2 regions of the Mycobacterium sp. IDUB_39 genome follow, and region 2 is predicted to be linked to the other one. Evidence: predicted binding sites of a transcription regulator. Region 2 holds the regulator's gene; the other holds the start of a gene.
What was found. Region 2 encodes LexA, which represses DNA repair genes until DNA is damaged. Its sites were predicted from a motif close to CGAACANNTGTTCG; they were not measured.
Positions count from the first base shown of each region.

Region 1: a site for LexA is predicted at 2,480-2,493, ahead of ACZY0X_RS03690 (CoA transferase subunit A). Genes of this name have one in related genera too.

Region 1 covers NZ_JBVAXF010000001.1:750,621-757,465, reverse strand. The annotation lists gene ACZY0X_RS03700 (glycoside hydrolase family 76 protein) at 1-931, shown strand, start outside; gene ACZY0X_RS03695 (3-oxoacid CoA-transferase subunit B) at 940-1,560, opposite strand; gene ACZY0X_RS03690 (CoA transferase subunit A) at 1,608-2,375, opposite strand; gene ACZY0X_RS03685 (IclR family transcriptional regulator) at 2,589-3,356, shown strand; gene ACZY0X_RS03680 (TetR/AcrR family transcriptional regulator) at 3,347-3,958, opposite strand; gene ACZY0X_RS03675 (Rieske 2Fe-2S domain-containing protein) at 4,067-5,107, shown strand; gene ACZY0X_RS03670 (NAD(P)H-dependent amine dehydrogenase family protein) at 5,115-6,194, shown strand; gene ACZY0X_RS03665 (LLM class F420-dependent oxidoreductase) at 6,204-6,845, shown strand, end outside.
Region 2 covers NZ_JBVAXF010000006.1:303,597-310,441, forward strand. The annotation lists gene ACZY0X_RS23390 (molybdopterin guanine dinucleotide-containing S/N-oxide reductase) at 1-367, opposite strand, end outside; gene ACZY0X_RS23395 (acyl-CoA dehydrogenase family protein) at 474-1,646, shown strand; gene ACZY0X_RS23400 (LGFP repeat-containing protein) at 1,806-3,926, shown strand; gene lexA (transcriptional repressor LexA) at 3,942-4,640, opposite strand; gene ACZY0X_RS23410 (LysM peptidoglycan-binding domain-containing protein) at 4,849-5,295, shown strand; gene nrdR (transcriptional regulator NrdR) at 5,391-5,855, shown strand; gene ACZY0X_RS23420 (PhzF family phenazine biosynthesis protein) at 5,869-6,567, opposite strand; gene ACZY0X_RS23425 (alpha/beta fold hydrolase) at 6,616-6,845, opposite strand, start outside.

The DNA of each region.
Region 1 (6,845 bases), on a different contig from region 2:
CTACTACGACGATATGGCGTGGCTGGCGCTGGCCCTGGAGCGGGCGGGCCGGCTGTGCGGCGTGGAGCGGCACAAGGCGCTCGACAAGCTGGCCGATCAGTTCCTCAACTCGTGGGTGCCCGAGGACGGCGGCGGCATCCCGTGGCGCAAGCAGGACCAGTTCTTCAACGCCCCGGCCAACGGTCCGGCGGGCATCTTTCTGGCCCGCTATGACGACCGGCTGCGCCGCGCCCAGCAGATGGCCGACTGGATCGACGAGACGCTCATCGATCCCGAGACCCACCTGGTGTTCGACGGCATCAAGGCGGGCTCATTGGTCCGCGCGCAGTACACCTACTGCCAGGGTGTGGTGCTTGGCCTCGAGACCGAACTCGCCGCGCGCACCCAGGACACTCGCCACGCGCTGCGCGTGCACCGGCTGGTCGCGGCGATCCGGGACAACATGGCCCCCGACGGCGTCATCCAGGGCGCGGGCGGCGGAGACGGCGGGCTGTTCAACGGCATCACCGCGCGCTATCTGGCGCTGACCGCGACGACGCTGCCCGACATCACACCCGAGGATGCCGAGACACGGGCCACGGCCAGTGACCTGGTGCTCAAGTCGGCCGAGGCGGCATGGGACAACCGGCAGACGGTCGACGGGCTACCGCTGTTCGGCGCGTTCTGGGACCGAACCGCCGAGCTGCCAACGGCGGGCGGTCAGGAGGCGCAGTTCGTTGCGGGCGCGGTGAACGCCTCCGCGATCCCGGAAAAGGATCTGTCGGTTCAGCTGTCCGGGTGGATGCTGATGGAGGCCGCCCACACACTGAGCGCCGGTGACGCCACCGAGGGCGAGGTCACCGAAGCCCCCGAAGGCGACGTCCTCAAAAACGACGCCACCGACGACAATGCGGCCAAGGACGACGTCACCGAAGGTGACATCACCGACTGAACCGCCACTCAGTCCAGGTCGACGGTCAGCTCGGCACCGGTCGCGGAGACGACGTCGTCCACGCTGACTCCCGGCGCGAGTTCGCGCAGGATGAGCCGTCCGTCGCCGGGCACGTCGATGACGCAGAGATTGGTGATGATGCGGTCGACGACACCCTGACCGGTCAACGGCAGCGTGCAGGTGGGAACGATCTTCGGGTGGCCTGCGCGGTCGGTGTGCTCCATCACGACGATGACGCGGGCCGCGCCGTGCACGAGGTCCATGGCGCCGCCCATACCCTTGACCATCTTGCCGGGCACCATCCAGTTGGCCAGGTCGCCGTTCTTGGACACCTCCATGCCACCCAGCACGGCGGTGTCAATGTGCCCGCCGCGGATCATGCCGAACGACAGTGACGAATCGAAGTACGCCGCACCGGCATTGACCGTCACGGTCTCCTTGCCAGCGTTGATCAGATCGGGGTCGACGGCGTCATCTTCTGGATAGGGACCCGTCCCGAGGATGCCGTTCTCCGAGTGCAGCGTGACGTGCACGTCACCGCTGAGGTAGCCGGGGATCAGCGTCGGAAGCCCGATGCCGAGGTTGACGTACTCGCCGTCGATCATCTCCGCGGCGGCGCGGGCGGCCATCTGGTTGCGGTTCCAACCTGCGGTCGCGACGTTGTTCTCGGGGCTGCTCACTGGGCGGTTCCCTTCGATTCGCTGACGGTGCGTTTCTCGATCTTCTTGTCCTGCGGTCCGGTGTGCACGATGCGCTGCACGAAGACACCCGCGAGATGCACTGCGGCCGGGTCGATCTCGCCCGGCTCGACCAACTCCTCGACCTGGGCGATGGTGATGCGGCCCGCCATCGCGGCGAGCGGGTTGAAGTTCATGGCCGTCTTGTTGAAGACGAGATTGCCGCTGGTGTCACCGAGTTTGGCGTGCACGAGCGCGAAGTCGGCGTTGATCGACTCCTCGAGTACGTAGCGCTTGCCTTTGAACACCCGGATCTCCTTGGGGGGTGACGCGACGGCGATCGATCCGTCGGGCGCGTACCGCCACGGCAGGCCGCCGTCGGAGACCGGGCTGCCTACACCTGCGGGGGTGAAGAACGCGGGGATGCCGGCGCCGCCCGCGCGCATGCGCTCGGCGAGCGTGCCCTGCGGGGTGAGTTCGACCTCCAGCTCGCCTGCGAGGTACTGCCGTGCGAACTCCTTGTTCTCGCCGACGTAGGACGCGGTGACACGTCGTACGCGGCCGAGGCCCAGCAGCACACCGAGACCGACACCGTCGACGCCGCAGTTGTTCGAGAACACCTCGAGATCGGTTGCCGACGATGCTGCGATGGCCTCGATCAGCTGGTCCGGAATGCCGCACAATCCGAAGCCGCCGACCGCGAGGGTTGCGCCGTCGGTGATGTCGGAGACGGCATCGGCGGCCGATGAGTAGACCTTCGAGGACATGGCTCTCCTTCGTGCGCGACTGTCACGTTCATTCTGCAAACGCTCGAATTCTCATGGCGCGGGCATCGCGTTGCCAATCGATTCGCTTGATAGCTACTGAACAACGAACATTTGAGTGGAATCAAGCCCAGCGTGGCGGGGAGCTGCAAAGTGCTCGCAGAGTGAGCGCCCACCGCCTTGGTGTTCACTCAGTGAACGTCTAGGATCGGGGCCGTGGTCGCACAATCGCCGGGGGCGAACGTCGTCGCGCGGGTAGGCGCCATGCTGCGGGCGGTCGCCGCCGCCGAACCCGCGGGGGCGTCCACGACCGAACTGGGCAAGGAGGCGGGCCTCGCGCGCCCGACGGCCCACCGACTGCTGGTGTCACTTGCCGAGGAACACCTCGTGGCGCGGGACCCCAAGTCGGGACGCTGGTCGCTGGGGCCCGAGCTCTACCTCCTCGGGGTGGGCGCCGCCTATCGGTACGACGTGACAGACCAGGCCCGTGCCGCGATCACGCGGTTGGCTCGCGAGACCGGTGAGAGCGCGTTCTTCTCGGCCAGGCGTGGCGATGAGACGGTCTGCGTGCTCAGTGAGGAGGGCAGCTTCCCGCTGCGTTCGCACGTGCTGCACGTCGGGATCAGGTTCCCGCTCGGCGTGGCCAGTGCAGGTCTGACGATCCTCTCCCATCTGCCGGACCGCGACGTCGACGGGTACTTCAGCCGTGTCCAGCCGGAATCAGGTTGGGGGCCCGCGCATTCCGAGGCGGCGATCCGTGCGCGCATAGCTGCCGCACGGCACACCGGTTATGCGGTGAACCCGGCGTTGATCGTCGAGGGCAGCTGGGGCATCGGCGCGGCGGTGTTCGACAGAGGCGGCAGGCCAGCGTGGGCGCTCAGCCTCACCGGCGTCGAGACGCGGTTCAAGCCGGAGCGTCACCACGAGTTGGGCACGCTGCTGCTCGAGCAGGCTCACCTGCTGTCGGGCCGGCTTCAGGTCTGAGGTGCTTGGGGCCGCGAGTCCCGTAGGTAGTTGACGATCGCACTGGTCAGCCCGCGCCGGGCCAGCTCGAGGTCGTAGTAGGAACCGAGCTGACGTTCCGAGGCAAGGCCGCGCATCGCGCCGGGGATGAACGAGGCGACCTCGCGGACGCGCTCGGGGTCGACGTCGACGCCGGCGAACGCCGTCTGGCAGGCCTCGATCCAGCTGCGGCCCCACGACTGCAGCTCGGCGCTGGTCTGCGGGAACAGTCGCTCCAGTTCGTCACCGTCACGCGGCAACGCCGCGCGCAGTGTCTCGATGGCCCGTGAGTCGGGCGCGCTGAGCCCGTCGAACAGCAGGTCGATGATCGCCGCTACGCGTTCGGCAAGGGGCGCAGCGGGATTGGCGTGGGAGTGGGTGCCGATGAGCGCTTGGGCGAAGAGCGAGTCGACCTGCCCACGGCGCTCGGCGGTGCGGCGCAGCACGGCGGCCCACAACCCGTCGATATCGCCGAACTGGTACTTCACCGCGCCCCAGGTGACGCCGGCATCCTTGGCGATGCGGTTGGCTGACGCGGCGGACGCGTCGCCGGTGGCCAGTGCCCGCAGCGCAGCGTCGAGCATGGCATCGCGGGTCGCCTCGCCGCGACGGTTTGTCCGTCGGGGCTCGGTCGGCTCCACGATCTTCCCAGGCACTTGACGAATCGTAGAGCCCTCTGTGATTCTTGTCGAATGGCCAAACCGCCACTCTCGATGAAGCCGACCGGCTGGTTTCAGGTCGCGTGGTCAGACCAGGTCGGCGTCGGCGAAGTGCACGCCATGAAGTACTTCGACACCGAGATGGTCGCGTGGCGCTCGGCGTCCGGCCAGGTGACCGTCATGAACGCCTACTGCGAGCACCTCGGCGCCCATCTCGGTTTCGGCGGCCACGTCGAGGGCGAGGTCATCGAATGCCCGTTCCACGGCTGGCAGTGGAACAGCGAGGGCCGCAACGTCTGTATCCCGTACGAGTCGCGCCCCAACCGGGGCCGCCGCATGCGGACCTACCCGGTGGCAGAGCGCAACGAGGCGATCTACATCTGGCACGACGTGGCGGGTCGCGAGCCGTTCTTCGAGGCACCCGACGTTTTCGCGAGCTTCTCCGACGGCAGCAGCGCCGCCGACTACTACCCGCAACAGCGCCTGTACCGCGAGACCCTCGAGATGCACCCGCAGTACGTGCTCGAGAACGGTGTCGACTTCGCGCACTTCAAGTTCGTGCACAAGACGCCGATCGTGCCGGTGTTCACCCGCCACGACTTCGCCGACGCGGTGTCCTACGTGGACTTCACCATCACCTTCGAGGGCGATGACGGCCAGCGGATCGAGGACATCAACAGTGGCGTCGAGGCCATCAACGGCGGTCTGGGCATCGCGGTGACCAAGAGCTGGGGGATGATCGACAACCGCACCATCTCCGCGGTCACGCCGGTCGACGATGCCACCTCCGATGTGCGCTTCATGGTCTACATCGGGCGCACGCCCGGCAAGTCCGTCGATCCCAAACACCAAGCTCGTCACGAGGCGAAGGCCGTGGAGTTCGGCGACGAGGTCATCCGCCAGTTCGCCCAGGACATCCACATCTGGAGCCACCAGCGCTACTCGGATCCGCCGGCCCTGTCGACATCGGAGTACGAGGGTTTCACCGCGATCCGCAAGTGGGCCATGCAGTTCTATCCGGACGGTCGCGGCGGCGGTGCCGCAGACCTCGCGTCAACCAACGAGAATAGTTGAGGGTCAGATGAACTCACCCATACGTGTCTTCCAGGTGGCGACGGGCAACGTCGGCTCCGAGATGATCAAGCGGATCGGCAACCGCACCGACCTCGAACTGGTTGGGCTGCACTGCTACTCGCCCGACAAGATCGGTCGTGACGCCGGTGAGATCGTCGGTCTACCGCCGATCGGGGTGGTCGCCACGGGTTCGGTGCAGGAGATCATCGACGCCAAACCCGATGTGTTGACGTTCCACGGTGTCTTTCCTGATGAGGACCTCTACGTCAAGGTGCTCGATGCCGGTATCAACATCGTCACCACCGCCGACTGGATCACCGGCTGGCATCGCGACACCAACCATCCACATCCCTCGGGCATGCCGGTGACGCAGCTGCTGGCGCAGGCGTGTGAGCGCGGCGGGTCCACCTTCTACGGCACCGGGATGAACCCGGGCGTCAACCAGATCCTCGGCGTCGTGTGCTCGGCCGATGTCGCCGAGATCGAGAACGTCACCACCATCGAGTCGGTCGACGTCTCGTGTCACCACAGCAAGGACACCTGGATCGAGGTCGGCTACGGACTGCCCGTTGACGATCCGTCGATCCCGGGCAAGCTGGAGAAGTACACCCGCGTCTTCGCCGACAGCGTGCTGATGATGGCCGATTGCTTCGGCCTGGAACTCGACGAGGTCAAGTTCAGCTACGAACTCGGCGCCTGCACCAAGGACGTCGACCTGGGCTGGTACACCCTGCCCAAGGGGTCGCTCGGCGGCAACTACATCCGCTACCAGGGCATGGTGAACGGTGTGCCGAGGGTCGAGACCCACCTGGAGTGGCAGATGACCCCGCACACCGACCCGAGCTGGGATATCAAGGGCTGCTACATCACTCAGATCAAGGGTGACCCGTGCATCTACAACAAGCACATGATCTTCCCCAAGCCCGGCGTCGACCTGTCCAACCCCGAGAACTTCGCCTCGATCGGCATGACCGTCACCGGTCTGCCCGCGCTCAACGCCATCGCCTCGGTGGTGGCGGCACCGCCGGGACTCCTCACCAGCGCCGACGTGCCACTGCGGGGATTCGCCGGAAGGTTCAAGGCATAACATCGGGGGATGACGACCCCTTCGCGCCCTGACATCGACTTCCCCAGCCGCGTCGGTGTCTGGTGGGCCAGTGAGACGTGGGCCATGCCTGATGCACTCGAGGTGGCCCGTGAGATCGAATCCCTGGGCTTTGGTTCGCTTTTCATCCCCGAGGTGACGGGCAAGGAGTGCCTGACCCAGTCGATGGCGTTCCTGAACGCCACCGAGCGGCTGGTCGTCGGCACCGGCATCGCCAACATTCACGTCCGCATCCCCTCGGCCGCCGAGACGGGCGCCCGCACCATCAACGCGCTGTTCCCGCGGCGGTTCATTCTCGGACTCGGCGTCAGCCACGCCCCGCTGGTGGAACACGGCATGGGTGGCACGTATGCCAAGCCGCTGGCGACCATGCGCGGCTATCTGGAGAAGATGGCGGCCGTCCCCGAGGCGATCGAGCCCGGCGCGGGCAGGCCTGTCCGACTGCTCGCCGCGCTGGGTCCCAAGATGATCGAACTGTCCGGCACAGACGCCGACGGAGCCCATCCCTACCTGGTGCTGCCCTCCCAGACCCGCGTCACGCGCGACATCCTGGGGCCCGACAAGTGGATCGTCTCCGAGCAGGCCGTGGCAGTCGGTGGCACAGCCGAGGAACAGCTGGCATGGGCGCACGGA
Region 2 (6,845 bases):
GGCTCTGTGCGTGATGGAACCGCCCTGCGCTGGCCCAGCCGTACGAGCCGCCATAGATGGCCTCGTTGCCGTGTTCGCCGACCACGCGGCGCAGTTCGTCGGCCAGCAGCTCGGTCAGCTCGTCCCACGACACGGCGACGAACTCCTCGGTGCCGCGTAGATCGGTGGGCCCGGGTCCGTTCTCCAGCCAGCCGCGTCGCACGGCGGGCCCAGTCACCCGCGAGCGGTGCCGCAGCGACCCCGGCAGGTTTCCCAACAGGGGAGAGGGATCGGCATCGCCTGTCATCGGCCGAACCGAGGTGATCTCGCCGTCGGTGACGTCGGCGGTGAACGCGCCCCAGTGCGTGAGACTCGAACCGGAGACCATGCCGATGATCTTAGGGGCCACGACAACGGTACCGCGGGTATCAACCATCCGGTTGGGTGGGATAGGGTTGTGGGCAATTCCAGCCCGTCGATCCGGAGGTTCCTTCATGGCCGCGTCCAGTCAGGTGATCAAGTTCGAGCGCACGCTGTTCGAGCCCGAGCACGAACTGTTCCGCGACGCATTTCGTGCCTTCCTGGAGCGCCACGTCGCTCCGTTCCACGAACAGTGGGAGAAGGACAAGATCGTCGACCGCGGTATCTGGCTCGAGGCGGGCAAGCAGGGCTTCCTCGGCATGTCCGTGCCCGAGGAGTACGGCGGCGGCGGAAACCCGGACTTCCGCTACAACGTCGTCATCACCGAGGAGACCACCGTCGGCCGCTACAGCGGTCTGGGCTTCGCACTGCACAACGACGTCGTCGCGCCGTACCTGTTGCGGCTGGCCACCGAGGAGCAGAAGCAGCGTTGGCTGCCGGGCTTCTGCTCGGGCGAGCTGATCACCGCGATCGCGATGACCGAACCGGGCACCGGGAGCGACCTGCAGGGCATCAAGTCCCGTGCGGTCAAGCAGGAGGACGGCAGCTGGATCCTGAACGGTGCCAAGACGTTCATCACCAACGGCGTCCATGCCGACCTGGTCATCGTCGTGGCCTGCACTGACCCCGACAAGGGCGCGCTGGGCTTCTCGCTGCTGGTCGTCGAACGCGGCATGGAGGGCTTCGAGCGCGGCCGCCACCTCGACAAGATCGGCTTGGACGCCCAGGACACCGCCGAGCTGTCGTTTGTCGATGTGCGGGTGCCCGCCGAGAACCTGCTGGGTGAAGAGGGGTCGGGCTTCGTCTACCTGATGCAGAACCTGCCCCAGGAGCGCATCAGCATCGCCGTGGTGGCCGCTGCGGGCATGGCGGAGGTGCTGGAGCAGACGCTGCAGTACACCAAGGAACGCAAGGCGTTCGGAAAGCCGATCGGCAGCTTCCAGAACACCCGTTTCACGCTCGCCGAGCTGTCCACCGAGGCCACCGTCGTCCGGATGATGGTCGATCAGTTCATCGAACTGCACCTCGAGGAGAAGCTGACCGTCGAACAGGCCGCGATGGCCAAGTGGTTCTCCACCGAGGCTCAGGTCCGCCTCAATGACCGCTGCCTGCAACTGCACGGTGGGTACGGCTACATGCGCGAGTATCCGGTGGCACGCGCCTTCCTGGACTCCCGGATCCAGACGATCTACGGCGGCACGACCGAGATCATGAAGGAGATCATCGGCCGTAGCCTCGGCGTCTGATGGCCCGAAATCGACGCGCGAGGGGCCCGCAGTCGGCGCGCAGGTGACGCGACACTTACACGCCACGGCCTGGATATCCCTCAAGATTGACGTCGCCTGACGCAAGGTTGACGGACGCGACACTTGCAGAGAACCCTCAGTGTGTCGCGGGGAGGAACGATGACTGGGCTGCAAAACCTGCTGGGCAGGTTCGTGGGGCGCTCGAGTGTGGCGCTCGTATTGGTTGCTGCTGTCGTGGCGTTGGCCCCGATGGCCCCGATCGCGTGGGCGACACCCGAGGGTGACGCCGACGCCGCGATCACACAGGTCTGGGATGCCAACGGTGGTGACACCGGCACCTTGGGTCCCAAGGACGGTGGCGTCTATGCCGTCGGCGCTGGCTTCGGTCAGAACTTTGCCGGCGGGCGGATCTACTTCACCCCCGAGACCGGTGCGCGCATCATGCAGGGCGCGATTCTGGACAAGTATCTGGCGCTCGGCGGGCCCGCGGACGGTGATCTGGGCTTCCCGAACATCGATGAGGGTGCGGGCCGGGCGCCCGACAGTCGCAACACGACGTTCAGTGCGGTCGACAAGCCGGTCATCTTCTTCACCCCCGACACCGGTGCGCGGGTGGTTCGTGGCGCCATCAACGCGGCGTGGGACGCGCTTGGCGGATCCGCGGGTGTTCTCGGTGTGCCGACGGAGGACGAGGTCTACCGCGGTGAGGTGGTGTCTCAGAAGTTCACCGGTGGCGAGCTGTCGTGGAACCGGGCCACCAAGACCTTCACGACCACCCCGCCGGAGCTGGCCGATCAGCTCAAGGGTCTCGAGATCCCGGGCGACGCGACGTCGGAGATCAATGCGGCGCGGCGCGCCGCGGGTGGGCCGCTTGGCCCACTCGGCGCCCCCGACGGACCGCCGCAACCTGTCGGCGACGGCAATCTGGTGCAGGCGTTCGGCGGCGGCAAGATCTTCTACAGCCCCGACCACGGCGCCGATGTGATCACAGGCCAGCTGCTGGAGAAGTACGAGAGCGTGGGCGGGCCGACGAGTGACCTCGGCTTCCCGATCGCCTCCGAGGCCGATGGTGGTCTCGCCCCCGCCAGTCGCATCGCGAAGTTCGCCGCCCCCGACGAGCCGGTGATCTTCTGGACGCCGGACTTCGGCGCTGTGATCGTGCGCGGCGCGATGAACGCGGCCTGGGCCAAACTCGGCGGCGCGACCGGCGATCTCGGTGCGCCGACCGCAGATCAGACCGAAAACGGCGATGTGATCACCCAGAAGTTCGCCAACGGGGCGATCACGTTCGATCGTGCGAGCAACGAGTTCTCCACCGAGCCGCCGAATCTGGCCAACGCGCTCGCTGGTCTCGCGGTGCCCGGTCAGGACGCCCCGAGGGCCCCCCAGGCCACCGGGCCGGCAAGCGATGACGGCGGGCAGCCGTGGTATCAGAAGTGGTGGTGGGCACTCGCCCTCATACCCGTACTCGTCCTGGTGGGTGCCGTGGTCGTCGCGGTGATCCTGAACCGGCGGCGCGGTGAGGACCGCGCACCGATAGACCGCTTCGACGACTACGACGACTATGACGACGGCGATCGTGACGATCATGATCACGACGACGATCACGATCACGATGACGACGACGAGGGCAACGACTTCGCGTCCGGCCCGATGCCGTCAGCAGGCCCGACACCGGCCAGCCAGCAGCAGCCCTTCGTGCCGTTGAGCGCGTGGGCGATGCCGAAGGACGACGAGGGCGGTGGCCCCGCGACCCCGGCCGCGTCCGTGCCGCCGGAGGTTCCCGCCGCACGTTCGTTGGACGGTGGATTCTCCCTCGATCAGGACGCGATCGACACGAAGCCCAACCTCATTGTGAGCGTCGTCGAGGAGCGCGACTCCACCGACGAGGAGACCATGGAGGACTCGGAGGCCTCGGAGGTCTGGGAGGACACCGAGGCCGTCGACGATGACCTCGAGGCCGCGGACGCCGCCGAGGCGGTCGACCCCGCAGCGGTGGATCATCCAGAGGAGGCTCGCCCAGAGGAGGCGGAGGCCGTTAGTGGGCCGCCCAGCGGTCGGCATGCGGCCATACAGCTCGATGAGCCCGCACCGGCTCAGACGTCGTTGCGGCTGGCCTCCGATGAGGGTGATGGTGCCCCTGCTGGATATCCGATCAAGGCTGACACCAAGACGGGACTGTACTGGCTACCCGGCTCGGAGCAGTACGACCGGGTGAAGGCCGAGGTTTGGTTCGCCAGTGAGGAATTCGCTCTGACGAACGGCTTCGTCAGAGGCTGACGCGGCTGACCGCCGTCACACCTTGCGGAGGACGGTGACGACCTTGCCCAGGATGGCCGCGTCGTTACCGGGGATCGGGTCGAACACCGGGTTGTGCGGCATCAGCCAGACCTGTCCCCGGGTGCGCTTGAACGTCTTGACCGTTGCCTCGCCGTCGATCATGGCGGCCACGATGTCGCCGTTGTCGGCCACATTCTGCTGACGCACGACCACCCAGTCGCCGTCACAGATCGCGGCGTCGATCATCGACTCGCCGACGACCTTGAGAAGGAACAGCGATCCCTCGCCGACGAGTTCGCGCGGCAGGGGGAAGACGTCCTCCACCGCCTCTTCGGCAAGGATCGGACCACCCGCGGCGATCCGGCCGAGAACGGGTACGAAGGTGGGTTCGGGCAGCGTGTCTGAGCCGGCGACGTCGGTGGTCACGATCGGGGTCACCATGTCGTCGGAACCGCGCACGTCCACCGCGCGGGGCCGGTTGGCGTCGCGTCGTAGGAAGCCCTTGCGCTCCAACGTGCGCAGTTGGTGTGCGACCGATGACGTCGAGGTCAGGCCGACGGCATCGCCGATCTCTCGGATGCTCGGTGGATATCCCCTGGTGGTGACCGAATTGCGGATGACCTCGAGGATGGTGCGCTGACGTTCGGTCAGCGCGGCGTCACGGCGCACAGGTGTGTCGTCGCTTCCGTCTCGTGTGTCGCTGCTGTCACTCATGTTGGCGAATCTAGTCCTGTCAACTCCGATAATCAAACATGTGTTCGACGCGTGTCGGAGGCGGCGCGCGATGGCCGGAACTTGTCGGTGGTCGCCGATATCGTTTGCAACAGTTCGATCACATGTTCTATTCATCGAACACCTGATCGATTATATTTCGAACACACAAGCGAACACACGCTCCGCCGCTTCACCGAAAGGCTCGAAGATGACCATCATCACCAGGGAGAACCCGACCGATCTCATCGCTCGCCCGGTGCGGCGACGTCCCGATGTGTCGCGGGGTCCGCAACGCCGTCGGCCGGCCGCGGAGCCGCTGCGGTACCGCGGCACCGGCGTTCTGATGTCGCGGGCTTCGCACCGCCGCAAGCCCATCACACCGGTCACGACGGTGCTGCTGGCGCTGATGGCAGCCGGCATCACGGTGTGGCTCGGACTAGTGGCCCAGTTCGGCGCCCCGCCCGAGGTGCCCCAGCCCGTGCCGGGCCAGCTGGCCGTCGTCCAGGTGCAAATGGGGGAGTCGCTGCAGCAGCTTGCCCGTCGCGTGGCCCCCGATGCGCCCACCGGTGCGGTCGTTGATCAGATCCGTGAGCTCAACGAATTGGATTCCGCCGCGGTCGATGCCGGGCAGACGCTTATCGCCCCCGTGGGCTGACGTGCGCCGTGCGCCGTGAACCCTGCGCCCGTGCGACGGTACGCTCGTATGCGACCGGGTTGCCCGGGCTGGTCATAGGCGGCGAAGGAGCGGTGATGCACTGTCCGTTCTGCCGTCACCCTGACTCTCGAGTGGTCGACTCCCGTGAGGCCGATGAGGGGCAGGCCATCCGCCGCCGCCGCTCGTGCCCGGAGTGCGGCAAGCGTTTCACCACCGTCGAGACCGCCGTGTTGGCGGTCGTCAAGCGCAGCGGGGTCACCGAACCGTTCAGTCGGGAGAAGGTGATCAAGGGCGTCCGCCGGGCGTGCCAGGGCCGACAGGTCGACGACGACGCGCTGAACCTGCTGGCTCAGCAGGTCGAGGACACCGTCCGCGCCGCCGGATCACCCGAGGTTGCCAGCAATGAGGTCGGTCTGGCGATTCTTGGCCCGCTACGAGACCTCGACGAGGTGGCCTATCTGCGGTTCGCCTCGGTGTACCGGTCGTTCTCCTCGGCCGATGACTTCGAACGTGAGATCGAGGCGCTGCGCGCGCACCGCAAGGTCGCCCCCTCCAGCTGACCGGGCGAGCGGGTCAGTCGATCTGCCTGGTGCCGTCGTCGACGACCCGGCCTGCGACCTTCACCCAGCCCTGGGCGTCCCAGGACGTGCGAATGTGTGAACCCTTGCCCTGCGTGATGGAGAGATCGCGACTCAAGTAGTCCGTCATGCGCACGGCCGCCGAACCGGTGGCCTCGTCCTCGGGGATGCCGAAGTGGCTGGCGAACATCCGCGACCGGATCGCACCGGCGGCCCGATCGCTCCACGACCACACGTAGTGCTCGACGTCCTCGGCGTAGTCATCTGGATCGGCGGCTAGGACCTCGTCGATCGATGACATTTCGTAAATGGAGAACTCCGGTGCCCACTCCGCGCGCGCGGTGATCGTGGTGAACTCACCGTCGGGTGCAGACTGGTGCTCGACCTGCACCACCCCGGCGGGCACCTGCAGCGTGTTGACCGGCGTCCCGCGGTTGCGCAGCCACCAGCCCGCTCCCACGGTCGGATGCCCCGCGAACGGAAGCTCGGTCGTCGGGGTGAAGATGTGCGCTATGGCGGTGGTGGCTCCTGGTGCCGGCAGTCCGACGAAAATGGTTTCGCTGTAACCCAATTGCGTGGCGATGCGCTGGCGGTCGGAGGGGGGCACTTGGTCGGCGTCAACCACGCCCAGGGGATTGCCGTGATTGCCGTCGGAGTCGGTGAAGACGCGCAACACGGTCACGTCGATAGCCATCTGCCGATGCTACGTCGTCGGGCGGCCGGACTGGGCGGCTCTGCGACCTCAGGTGGCGCTGCGCTCGTCGGTGTCCATCGCGTCCAGCACCGCGGCCCGGGTGCCGGTGGGACCGGTCAAGTCGGCCTCGGTGACACCCGTACGCAGCAGGTTCCGAAGTGCTTCCTGGTCGTGTGTCGCGGGGGCTGTCGAGTCGATGAACGTCTCCACGAGCGCAACGAAGCGGTCCGGATCGTCGTGGAAGGGGAAGTGGCCTGAGCCCTCGAAGATCTCGAGTT